DNA from 2 places in the Kitasatospora sp. NPDC056783 genome. Region 1 is predicted to be linked to the other one. Evidence: riboswitches for the same ligand, from Rfam matches in the RefSeq annotation. Region 1 holds a riboswitch; the other holds the start of a gene.
What was found. Region 1 has a riboswitch for cobalamin ahead of ACFRMQ_RS37430 (acyl-CoA thioesterase). Riboswitches for the same ligand answer to the same signal wherever they lie in the genome.

Region 2: another riboswitch for cobalamin. It lies ahead of ACFRMQ_RS17865 (cobalamin biosynthesis protein); the one in region 1 lies ahead of ACFRMQ_RS37430 (acyl-CoA thioesterase).

Annotation. Positions count from the first base shown of each region.
Region 1 is NZ_JBHUAF010000482.1:392-5,506, forward strand. It holds partial or broken gene ACFRMQ_RS37420 (S1 family peptidase) at 1-374, opposite strand, end outside; gene cobF (precorrin-6A synthase (deacetylating)) at 552-1,310, opposite strand; cobalamin riboswitch at 1,462-1,635, shown strand; gene ACFRMQ_RS37430 (acyl-CoA thioesterase) at 1,829-2,266, shown strand; cobalamin riboswitch at 2,389-2,556, shown strand; gene metE (5-methyltetrahydropteroyltriglutamate--homocysteine S-methyltransferase) at 2,740-5,055, shown strand.
Region 2 is NZ_JBHUAF010000108.1:14,754-22,319, reverse strand. It holds gene ACFRMQ_RS17875 (hypothetical protein) at 1-1,129, opposite strand, end outside; gene ACFRMQ_RS17870 (alpha/beta hydrolase family protein) at 1,899-3,005, opposite strand; cobalamin riboswitch at 3,335-3,468, shown strand; gene ACFRMQ_RS17865 (cobalamin biosynthesis protein) at 3,576-4,571, shown strand; gene ACFRMQ_RS17860 (cobyric acid synthase) at 4,568-6,106, shown strand; gene ACFRMQ_RS17855 (putative cobaltochelatase) at 6,171-7,566, shown strand, end outside.

The DNA.
Region 1 (5,115 bases):
TTCGGCCCGGCGCCCCCTCCCTGTCGGTAGCCGGGGTGGGTGAACGTGGCGGCGATGGCGCGGACGGTGCCGCCGGACTTGCGTTCGGAGCTGCCGATCCGGACGGTGCCGCCGGGCGTGACCAGGTTCGGGTCGACGCAGTGGGCCGCCGTCAGCACCCACTGGCGGTCGATCAACGAGGCGCCGCAGACGCCGTCGTCCAGGCCCGGGGCCGACACCGGGACCGAGGCCATGAACGGGTAGCGCCGCTCGGCGTCCGTCCCGTTGACGATCGCCCCGGCACTGCCCACCGTCGCGGCGGTGAGTCCTGCGGCGAGCACGGAGACGGCCGCGAAGCGGGCCGCGCGACGGCGAACGGGGTTCCGACTGAACATCAGACATCCTCCTTGGAACCGGAGTTTCCGGATGCCTTCAGCCTTCCCTTTCAAGATCCACCGGACTAACCGGGCAGCGGGTGCGAGGACGGTGGGGATATCCCCCGCAGGGCGCGGAGGATCGCCGGTCCGTCGTCGCGCCGGACGTCGTCGTCCGGCGCGGCGCGACGCGCCCGGTCAGTCCTCCGAGCGCCGGAGCAGGTAGGTGTCCATGATCCAGCCCTTGCGCTCGCGGGCCCGCTCGCGCAGCTCGCGGATCCGGGGGGCGGCCTCGGCGAGCGGCCCGGAGACCAGCACCTCGTCGGGGGTGCCGAGGTAGGCGCCGTAGTGGATGTCCAGCCCCCGGGGGTCGATCTCGGTGAAGGCGGCCCGGCCGTCGAGCATCACCACCACGTCGTCCACCCCCTCGGGGAACCCCTCGGCCAGGCGGCGCCCGGTGGTGATCTGCACCGGGCGGCCGACCCTGGTCAGCGTGGTGCGGTGCCGGGCGGCGAGTGCGGAGACGCTGCTGATGCCCGGGATCACCTCGTACTCGAACGGCGCCCCGCCGCGGGTCGACACGTCCTCCACCACCGCGATGACGCTGTCGTAGAGGGCCGGATCGCCCCAGACCAGGAACGCGCCGCGCTCGTCCGGGCCGAGGTGCTCGGCGATCAGCCGCTCGACCAGATCGGCGCGGCGCACCCGCCAGTCGTCCACGGCGGCCGCGTACGCGGGGGTGGTGCGGTCCCGCTCCGCGTCCGGCACCTCGACCACGCGGTGCCCCGTCCGGCCGTGGTCGGCCAGCATCCGGCGGCGCAGCCGGATCAGGTCCTGTCGTTCCTCGCTCTTGTCGAGGATGAAGAAGACATCGGTGCGACCGAGCGCCTTGACCGCTTGCAGGGTGAGGTGGTCGGGGTCGCCCGCGCCGATGCCGATGACGTAGATGTGCCGCATGCGGCACATTCTGCCGTTCTTCCCGGCGTACCGGCCCGGGGGTCGTGCGTGGACCGACCGAAGAGGTGGGCGGTGGCCGTGAGCTGCGCGGATGGACGTAAGCTGGCGGGGCAGCTGGTTCGCCCCGCCCGCCAGGCGGGGCGTTGTCACGAGGGAACCCGGTGACGCCTTTCAACTGGCCAGTCCGGGACCGCCCCGCAGCGGTGAGCGGGAGCGACCGCCGTCCTGTGCGCAGGGCCCGGCAACGGAGCCGGGACGCGACGGCCGGTAGGCGTCCACCCCTGGTTCCGGACCGGGGAGGGCGTGCCCGCGAGTCCGAAGACCTGCCGCTGCCCGCGTGCCGTGGTGGCCCGCGGTCCCACCACGACCCCGAGGCGGGCCGGCGGTGCGGGTGGGCCGTATACGGACGGCTCCCCGCCCCTTCGCATGCCCGGGGCGCGCGACCTCATGAAGGAGAGTTCCGTGCAGCGGAACGCCGACCACGATTCCCGCGACGCCAGGACGGGCGGGCCGTCGCTGTGACCAGTCCCTCCGTCCTCTCCCGCACCCCGGCCGACTCGGCGGTCACCCTCGCCCACATCATGAGCGACCACGACACCAACCTCTACGGGACGGTGCACGGTGGCGTGATGATGAAGCTGATCGACGACGCGGCCGCCGCCGCCGCGGGCCGGCACGCCGGCGTTCCCGCGGTCACCGTCTCGGTCCGGGAGATGTCGTTCCTGGCGCCCGTCAAGGCGGGGGACCTCCTCACCGTTCGCGCCCGGGTCGGCCGCGCCGGGCGGACGTCGATGGACGTGTCGGTGGTGGTGACCTCGGAGCGGTGGAACCTCGCCGGGCCCGTCACCAGGGTCGCGACGGCGCAGCTGGTCTTCGTGGCCGTCGACTCGGAGGGCAAGCCCCACCCGGTGCCGGAGCTGGACCCGGAGGGCGAGGCCGACCAGCCGCTCGGGTAGCCGCTCGCGGCCGCGACGTCTCACCACGCGGACGCCTTTCGAGATTTCCGCCCCGGAGGAGGCGTTCTGCCCCTAGGCTGGCGGCGCAGCTGGTTCGCCCCGTCCGCCAGGCGGGGCGTCGCAAGAGGGAACCCGGTGACGCCTTTCGACTGGCCAGTCCGGGACTGCCCCGCAGCGGTGAGTGGGAACGACCGCCGTCATACGCACTGGACCCGGGACGGGTCTGGGAAGCGACGGCCAGTAGGTGTCCGCCTTTCACGGGGTGGACGTGCCCGCGAGTCCGAAGACCTGCCACTGCCCGTGCGCGACCGTTCGCGCGCGGCCATCCGGTGACCTCGTGGGCGGGTCGGCGACCATACCAGGCGGATCAGGCCCGTACGTTCTCGTGACGGCCGCCGCCGGGTTCGTCATCCCTTCGCGTCCTCGTGCCGTCACCGGGCACTTGAGGATTCAGGCTCGCGAAGGAGAGTCCCTTGACAGCGCAGTCCACAGCCATGGCGTCCACGGCCACCGTGTACGGCTACCCCCGGCAGGGTCGTGACCGGGAACTGAAGAAGGCGATCGAGGGGTACTGGAAGGGCGCGGTCACGGCCGGGGCGCTGCTGGCGGCCGCCGCCGAGCTGCGCCGGACGAACTGGGCGCAGCTCGCCGAGGCGGGGGTGGCGGAGGTGCCGACCGGGGACTTCTCGCTCTACGACCACGTGCTGGACACCACCGTGGCGGTCGGCGCGATCCCCGCGCGGCACCGGGAGGCGGTCGACGCCGACCCGCTGGACGGGTACTTCGCGATGGCGCGCGGCAACCAGGACGTCGCCCCGCTGGAGATGACCAAGTGGTTCGACACCAACTACCACTACCTGGTGCCGGAGTTGGGCCCGGACACGGTGTTCGTCGCGAACCCGGCCAAGGCGGTCGCGGAGTTCGCGGAGGCCCTCGCGCTCGGCCACACCGCCCGGCCGGTGCTGGTCGGCCCGGTGACCTACCTGCTGCTGGCCAAGCCGGCCCCCGGGGTGGCGGCCGACTTCCAGCCGATCACCCTGCTGGACCGGCTGCTGCCGGTCTACGCGGAACTGCTCGCGGCGCTGAAGGACGCCGGCGCCGAGTGGACGCAGTTGGACGAGCCCGCGCTGGTGCAGGACCGCGCCCCGGCGGAGCTGAACGCCGCCGCCCGCGCCTACCGTGAGCTGGGCGCCCTCACCGGGCGGCCCAAGCTGCTGGTCGCGAGCTACTTCGACCGGCTCGGCGAGGCGCTGACGGTGCTGGCCAAGTCCCCGGTCGAGGGCCTGGCGCTGGACTTCACCGGCCCCGCCGCGGCGAACCTGGAAGACCTCGCCGCGGCGGGCGGGCTGCCCGGCAAGCGGCTGGTGGCGGGGGTGATCGACGGACGCAACGTCTGGATCAACGACCTGGAGAAGTCCCTCGCGACCCTGGCCACCCTGCTGGGCCTCGCGGACACCGTCGACGTGGCGCCGTCCTGCTCGCTGCTGCACGTGCCGATCGACGCCGCCGCCGAGCGCGACATCGACCCGCAGATCGCCCGCTGGCTGGCCTTCGCCAAGCAGAAGGCACGCGAGGCCGCCCTGCTCTCCCGGGCCCTGCGCGAGGGCACCGGCGCCGTCACGGCCGAGCTCGCCGCCAACCGCGCCGACCTCGCCTCCCGCGCCAACTCCCCGATCACCCGCGACCCGGCGGTGCGCGCCCGGGCCGCCGCCGTCACGGCCGACGACGCCCGCCGCGCCCAGCCCTACCCGCGGCGCGCCGAGGCCCAGCACGCCCGGCTCGGCCTGCCGCTGCTGCCGACCACCACCATCGGCTCCTTCCCGCAGACCACCGAACTGCGCACCGCTCGCGCCGACTTGACGGCCGGACGGATCGACGCGGCAGCCTACCGGGAACGGATGGAGGCCGAGGTCCGCGAGGTCATCGCCTACCAGGAGAAGACCGGACTGGACGTCCTGGTGCACGGCGAGCCCGAGCGCAACGACATGGTCCAGTACTTCGCCGAGCAGCTCACCGGCTACCTGGCCACCCGGCACGGCTGGGTCCAGTCCTACGGCACCCGCTACGTCCGCCCGCCGGTCCTGGCCGGCGACATCTCCCGCCCGCACCCGATGACCACCGAGTGGTTCGGCTACGCGCAGGGCCTGACCCGGCGCCCGGTCAAGGGCATGCTCACCGGCCCGGTCACCATGCTCGCCTGGTCCTTCGTGCGCGACGACCAGCCGTCCGCCGACACCGCCCGGCAGGTCGCCCTCGCCCTGCGCGACGAAGTCACCGACCTGGAGGCGGCGGGAGCGGCCGTCATCCAGGTCGACGAGCCGGCCCTGCGCGAAACCCTCCCGCTGCGCGCCGCCGCCCGCCCGGCCTACCTGGACTGGGCCACCGAGGCCTTCCGGCTGGCCACCTCGGGCGTGCGGGCGGACACCCAGATCCACACCCACATGTGCTACGCCGAGTTCGGCGCCGTCATGACGGCGATCGACGAGCTCGACGCGGACGTCATCTCCTTGGAGGCGACCCGCTCGCACATGGAGGTGGCCGGTGAACTCGCCGGGGCCGGCTACCCGCGCGAGGTGGGCCCGGGTGTCTGGGACATCCACTCCCCGCGCGTGCCCAGCACCGAGGAGGCGGTCACGCTGCTGCGCGCGGGCCTGGCCGCGATCCCGGCCGAGCGGCTCTGGGTCAACCCGGACTGCGGGCTGAAGACCCGCGGCTGGCCGGAGACCCGGGCGTCCCTGGACAGCCTGGTCGGCGCGGCCCGGGTGCTGCGCGAGGAACTCGCCGGCTGACGGAGGCCGGTCGGCGGGGGCCCCTCCAAGGTGCGTACGGAGGCGCTGGACGCCCTGGCC
Region 2 (7,566 bases), on a different contig from region 1:
GATCGCCCGCCGAGGCACCCTCGACATGGCCCACCAGGAGCTCGGTCTCACCGTGGTCGAGCACCGCGGCCGCGGTGTCCACCCAGAGCCAGGCCGCGTCCACCGCGCCCAGCACGTCCGCCGGGGCGACGCCCTCGTCGGCGCGCTCCGCCAGCCACAGCAGCGCGTAGGGGCGCAGCACGGGCTCGTCCACCGCCGCCCGCACCGCCTGCTCGGCCGGGCCGCCGGCCACCCGCAGCGCCTCGAACGCCAGTCCGCGGACCAGCGCGTCGTCGCCCTGGGCGGCCTCCAGCAGTTCGCCCACCGCCCGGTCCGCCGGCCGGGCCGCGACCCAGGCGCGGAACTCGGCGCGGGCCGGGCCCGGCGAGTAGTCCGCACAGGCGTTCAGCAGCTCGAAGGCGCTCTGCTCGATGTGCCCGGCCGCGGTCTGGGCGACCGTGCAGATCTCCTCCAGCTTCGCCCGCACCGCCCAGTGGCCGAGCGATGACAGCTCGGCGGCATCGTTCCTGCGTGTCAGGGCGCCGACGGCCGCCAGGCCGTCCAGCATCCAGTCCAGGACGGCGGCCACGTCCGAGGGCGCGGCCGGGGTGTCGATCTGCGGCTCGCGGCAGGTGCCGCGGACGGCGGAGACGGCCGAGGCGGCGTGCGGCACCGGCGACAGTCCCGGCCCTCCGAGGCCGGTGCCGACCCGGCGCTCGTCCAGTCCTCGGCGCAGCAGTTCCAGCAGTTCGCTCTCGGCGACCGGCCCGTCGACCAGGTGGAGGAAGGAGAGCAGCTGCGGAGCCTGGTCCACGGCCTGCCCGGCCAGCACGGCGAACACGCCGCGCAGGGCGGCGGGCGGCACCGGGGCGAGCAGGGTCCAGGCGTCGAACAGCGCCGACCAGCCGCGGATCACGGCCTCGTCGTCGTGTTCCCAGGCGTGCAGGCGCCAGCCGGGGCCGGCCCCGCCGTCCCGGGGCTCCACCAGGCCCACCAGCAGCGCCTGTCCCCACGCCTTGGCGGCGGCGCCGACGGTCATGGCCAGTGCCCGGCCCGCCGCGCGGGCGTCCTCCGGGAGCAGTTCGCCGCGCTTGTCGACCTCGGCCAGCTCGCCGGCCCAGCGGGCGATCCGGACGGCGTCCACCAGCATCCGGCGGGCCAGCGGCGCCAGCTCGGCGGGTGCCGGGAAGCCCTCCGGCAGGGGAACCCGGCCTCGCCCGGGGGCCGGAGCGGGTCCTCGTCGCCGGGGTACTCCGTTACGGGGGACACCCGCCCCGCCCGGCCTGCCACCGGCGGGCCGTTGGGCCGTTCCGGGGAGACGGGTCACCGTCGCACCGGTACCGATCGTCGGCGGGAGCGGGGCATCACGGTCGCGCGGGTTCCGAGACGTCACGTCGAGCAGTCTTCCCCTTGTACCGGCCTTCTGTCACATCCGGTTGTCCGTACGACCGGGCGACCGGCGGCGGCACCTCCGCAAGATCGGGCAACAACGGCAAACCGCCTGGCCGGAAACATGTGACCTGAGCATGCCACTTCGAATACTCCGGTTGCCGGGAATGCTCGATCGGTCACGTTGCGTAGGGGTGGGGGCGTCGTCGCAGGGCACATTTTTGCCCCTGGTGGCCGGGTGGTTGGCCTCCGGGAAATCCGCTCCGCTGACTCCCGGCGGGGCTGTCCAGCCCGAATCCGGACGGATGCCGGGTGGACCAGGGAGGTCTTTCCACGCGAAAAGTCGGCGGGTCCGACTTCTCGCGTCCGCCGGACGAAATGGGGAAACGTTCACGCACGGACGGGGGAAGTCCGCCGGAATGACCGGCGGGGCCCGGTCGAAAGCGCTCTCACCGCAGGGGGGCCGGACACGTCCCCAAGGACACGCCTCGAAGAACACCCCTCGAAGGACGGGTCCCGAAGGACATGCCTCAAAGCAGCGGCGTGAGCCAACGGCGGAGGAGTTCGGTGTAGTGGTCGGGGGCGGTATTCCAGAGGGTGGCGTGGTCGGCGCCGGGAAAGGGCCGGAGGCTGACCACGTCGTGGCGGACGGCCGCCAGCTTCTCGGCGGTGCGGAAGGGCGCGATCCGGTCCTCGGGGCTGTGCAGCAGCAGCGTGGGGACGCGCAGGTCGGTGCCGTCGGCGAGGCGTCCGAAGTCGGCGAGGTCGACGCCGGTGCGTCCCTCGGCCGCGAGGGCGCCGAGTTCGGCGGCGACGCCCCCGAAGCCGGCCCGGGCGGCGTCCCGGCGGGCCGAGGCCGGGAGGTCGAGCACCGGGGAGTCGAGGACCAGGCCGCGGATGGCGTGCGACCAGGCCGAGCGGGCCGCCGTCTGGAGGACCGTGGTGGCCCCCAGGGACCAGCCGTAGAGGATCACCTTGCCCGCACCGCTGTCCAGCGCCAGCCGCACGGCCGACTCGATGTCGCGCCACTCGGTCTCGCCGAAGTGGCTCAGCCCGTCCGGGGAGGCGGGGGCACCGCGGTCGCCGCGGTAGGTGACGGACAGGACGGGCAGACCGAGCCGGTGGAGGACGGGCAGCACCGGGAGGGTCTGTCCGCGGTCGGCCTCGGGACCGTGCACCAGGATCACCCAGGTGCCGCGCTTGCCGTCGAGCCGCCAGGCGGGCAGGGCGCCGAGCTCGCCGTCGGCGGCGGTGTCGGTGAAGGCGAGGCCGAGTGCCTCGGTCGGGTCGCCGAGCAGGACCCGGGGCGTGAAGCGGACCTCCGTGCCGGGGGTGAGGGTGCCGCGGTCGGCGCGGACCAGCCGACGGGTGACGCCCTGTTCGTCGCTGTGCAGGATCTCCTCGACGACCGCGTGTCCGCCGTCCCCCCACTCGATCGCCCAGCGGCCGCGGCGCAGGCTCTCCGGGCCGCGGGTGAAGGTGATCCGGCCGGGGGCCAGGTTCCGGACCAGGACCGGGCCGGACTCCCGGAGGGCGGTCACCGGACGGACCATTCGCTCGGAGGCCCGACGACCGACCACCAGCACGGCTGCCCCGACCGCGGCGGCCGCCACGACGGCGGCGGTTCCCCAACGCATCTCGCTCCCCTGTTCTTCCGCTCTGCTCCGTCGCTCACGGATCTGTCGCTCGCGTGCCCACGGATCTGTCGCTCACGCACCGGACGGTGTTCGTGCCCCAGTTCACCGGCACACCGCCCACCCGGCCACCGGACTGAGCCGTTCGGGTCACGCGGGCGCGGCGACCGCACGGCCGACGGGTGCCGGGAGGAGGCCACCGGGACGACGGGTGCGGTGGCGGCGATCCCACAGGTCGTCAGCCGGGCCCGCGTGTGACCAACCCCTCTGTGACCTCGGTTGACTCCCGGTTCGGCCCCGTGATGGGATCCTGAGGCCAAACGGAGGCATGGAGAGGAAGCCGGTGGAAGTCCGGCGCGGTCCCGCCACTGTCACCGGGGAGCACGCTCGGAACATCGCCACGGCGGGCCGTCGAAGGCCGCTGGAAGGCTCCGGGGGTGCGTCCGACCCGGAAGCCAGGAGACTCTCGCCCCCGTCACGTCGATCCAGGGCGCGGACCCTGAGTGAGGACACGCACGCGATGCAGGCTGCCCCGCCCTGCCGGACCCCGAGCCGCCTTCCGCCGTGCGGCCGATGACCCCCGCGACGCCGCGGGCGTCCACCACGCGTCCGCTGACCCGCGCCGCCGCCTTCGCGCTCGGCGCCGCCGCGGGCTACGCCGCCGACGCCCGCTTCGGCGACCCGCGCCGGGGCCACCCGGTGGCCGCCTTCGGCACCGCCGCGACCCGGCTGGAGCGGCGGCTGTGGCGTGACGACCGGACCGCCGGAGCCGGGTACACGGCGCTGTGCGTGGGAGCCGTCGCGGCTGGCGCACTCGCCCTTGACCGCACGGTGGGCCGGCGCCCGCTGGGCCGGGCGGCGCTGGCGGCGGCCGCGACCTGGACGGTGCTCGGCGGCACCTCGCTGACCCGGGAGGCTCGCGCCATCGGCCGCTCGCTGGCCGCGGGCGACCTCACGGCCGCCCGGGAGCGGCTGCCCCACCTGTGCGGACGGGACCCGAGCGCGCTGGACGGACAGCAGATCGCGAGGGCCGTGGTCGAGTCGGTGGCCGAGAACACCGCCGACGCCGTGGTGAACGCGCTGACCTGGGGCGCCCTGGCCGGCACGCCCGGGCTGCTGGCCTTCCGCGCCGTGAACACCCTGGACGCCATGGTCGGCCACCGCTCGCCGCGCTACGCCCGCTTCGGCTGGGCCTCGGCCCGGCTGGACGACCTGGCGGGCTGGCCGGGCGCCCGGCTGACGGCACTGCTGACGGTGGCCGCCGCGCCCGAGCCCCGGACGGCCTGGCGGGTCTGGCGGCGGGACGGCTCGGCGCACCCCAGCCCGAACGCGGGCCAGGCGGAGGCGGCGTTCGCCGGCGCGGTGGGCGTCCGGCTGGGCGGGACCCTCCGGTACGGCGAGAGGGTGGAGCACCGGCCGGTCCTGGGCGAGGAGTTGCGGCCGGTGACGGTGGACGACATCGAGCGCGCCTGCGCGCTCTCCCGGCGGGTGGGCTCGCTGGCGCTGGGTACCACGGTCGCGGGGCACGTGCTGCTGCGCGCGCTCCTGGGGAAGAGGGGAAGGGCATGACGAACGCGCTGCTGGTCGCGGGGACGACCTCGGACGCGGGCAAGAGCGTGGTGACGGCCGGGATCTGCCGTTGGCTCGCCCGCCAGGGCGTGCGGGTCGCGCCGTTCAAGGCGCAGAACATGTCGCTCAACTCCTTCGTCACCGCCGACGGCGCGGAGATCGGCCGCGCCCAGGCGATGCAGGCGCAGGCCGCCCGGGTGGAACCGGAGGCGGCGATGAACCCGGTGCTGCTCAAGCCGGGCGCGGACGGCCGCAGCCAGGTCGTGCTGCTGGGCAGGCCGGTCGCCGAGGTGGGCGCGCTGGACTACCGCGAACGCAAGCCCGTCCTGCTGGAGCGCGCCCTGGAGTGCCTGGCCGACCTGCGCCGCCGCTTCGACGTGGTGGTCTGCGAGGGCGCGGGCTCGCCGGCCGAGATCAACCTGCGCGACCACGACATCGCCAACATGGGTCTGGCCACCGCCGCCGCCCTGCCGGTGGTGGTGGTCGGGGACATCGACCGCGGCGGGGTCTTCGCGGCGATGTACGGGACGCTGGCGCTGCTGTCCGCCGAGGACCAGCGGCACGTGGCGGGCTGGTTCGTCAACAAGTTCCGCGGCGACGCGCGGCTGCTCGCGCCCGGACTGGAGATGCTGCGCGAGCTGACCGGCCGTCCGGTGCTGGGCACGCTGCCGATGCTGCCCGGGCTCTGGCTGGACGCCGAGGACTCGCTGGACCTGTCCACCGTGGTCGACCGGACGGACGGTCGCGGACCGCTCGGCGCGGACGTGCTGCGGGTGACGGTGGTGCGCTTCCCGCGGCTGTCCAACTTCACCGACCTGGACGCGCTCGCCCAGGAGCCCGGCGTGCTGGTGCGCTGGGCGACCAGGCCGGAGGAGCTGGCCGACGCCGACCTGGTGGTGCTGCCCGGCACCCGGGCCACCGTCGCGGACCTCGCGTGGCTGCGCGAGCGCGGCCTGGAGCCGGCCCTGCGGGCGCGGGCGGCGGCCGGGCTGCCGGTCCTCGGCGTCTGCGGCGGCTACCAGATGCTGGCGCACTCGATCGTGGACGAGGTCGAGTCGAAGGCGGGCGCGGTCGAGGGGCTCGCGCTGCTGCCGACCCGGGTCCGGTTCGGCGTGGAGAAGGTGCTGGCCCGGCCGGTCGGCGAGGCGTTCGGACAGCGCGTCGAGGGCTACGAGATCCACCACGGGGTGGTGGCGGTCGACGGCGGCGAGGGGTTCTTCTCCGATGGCGCGGGGCGGAACCTGGACGGCTGCCGGCTGGGCGCGGTGTGGGGCACCACCTGGCACGGCGCGCTGGAGAACGACGGGTTCCGGCGCGAACTCCTGCGCGAGGTGGCCGAGGCCGCCGGTCGGGCGTTCGTGCCCGCACCGGACACCTCCTTCGCCGCCGCGCGCGAGGCCCGGCTGGACCGGCTGGGCGACCTGATCGAGGAGCACGCCGACACGGACGCGCTGTGGAAGCTGATCGAGGGCGGGGTGCCGGCGGCCGGATCGCTGCCGTTCGTCCCGCCCGGGACCGCCGGGAGTGACGCATGAACCGGGTTGGGCCGCGGGAGCGGGTACGACCGCAGGACCGGACACGACAGGAGTGGGGTACGGCATGAGTGACGTCCGCTATCCGTTCACCGCGGTCGTCGGCATGGCCGACCTGCGGCTCGGACTGCTGCTGAACGCGGTCTCCCCGGCCGTGGGCGGCGTGCTGGTGCGCGGCGAGAAGGGCACCGCGAAGTCGACCATGGTGCGCGCGCTGGCCGGGCTGCTGCCGGACATCGCCGCGGTCGACGGCTGCCGCTTCGCCTGCGACCCGGCCGCGCCGGACCCGCAGTGCCCGGACGGGCCGCACGACGCCCCCGCGAGCCACGAACGGCCGTCCCAGCTGGTCGAGTTGCCGGTCGGCGTGGCCGAGGACCGGATCGTCGGCTCGCTCGACCTGGAGCGGGCGCTGGCCGAGGGCGTCAAGGCGTACGAGCCCGGACTGCTCGCCAAGGCGCACCGCGGCGTGCTCTACATCGACGAGGTGAACCTGCTCCAGGACCATGTGGTGGACCTGCTGCTGGACGCCGCCGCGATGGGCCGCTCCTACGTCGAGCGCGAGGGCGTGTCGGTGCGGCACGCGGCCCGGTTCCTGCTGGTCGGCACGATGAACCCGGAGGAGGGCGAGCTGCGGCCGCAGCTGCTCGACCGGTTCGGCCTGACCGTCGAGATCGCCGCCACCCGGGACCCGGCCGAGCGCGCCGAGGTGGTCCGGCGCCGGCTCGCGTACGACGCGGACCCGGCCTCGTTCGCCGCCCGGTTCGCGCAGGACGAGCGAGCTCTCGCCGAACGCATCACCGCCGCACGCGAGTTGCTGCCCAAGGTCGAGCTGACCGAAGTGGCACTGCGTCAGATCACGGCCGTGTGCGCCGCGTTCGAGGTGGACGGGCTGCGCGCGGACATCGTGATGGCCCGCACGGCCGTCGCGCTGGCCGCCTGGGACGGGCGTGCCGAGGTGCTGGAGGAGGACGTCCGCAAGGCCGCCCAGCTGGCGCTGCCGCACCGCCGCCGCCGCAACCCCTTCGACGCGCCGGGGCTGGACGAGGAGCAGCTGGACCGGACGCTGGAGGAGCACGCGCGGCAGGACGACCCCGAGCCCGAGGGGGACGGTCCCGGCCCGGACGGCGACGGCGACGGCGGCCCGGAGGGCGACGGGCCTGACGGCGGCCCCGACGGCGGCGGCCCCGACGGCGGCGGCGCGCCCGAGCCCTCCGACGGCCCGCGCACGGAGACCACCCCGGAGGCCCCGGACGTCTCGGACACCCCGGACGCCTCCGATTCCGGGGAGCCCGCACAGCAGCCCGTACCGGCCCGACGCCCTGCCCCCGCGAAGGAGTCGGCGCCGGTCGCGGCCACGGACCCGTACCGGACCCGGCTGTTCACCGTGCGGGGCACCGGCCACGGCGCCCAGGGCCGCCGCTCCCCCGCCGAGACCACCGGCGGGCACACCATCCGCGCCCGCC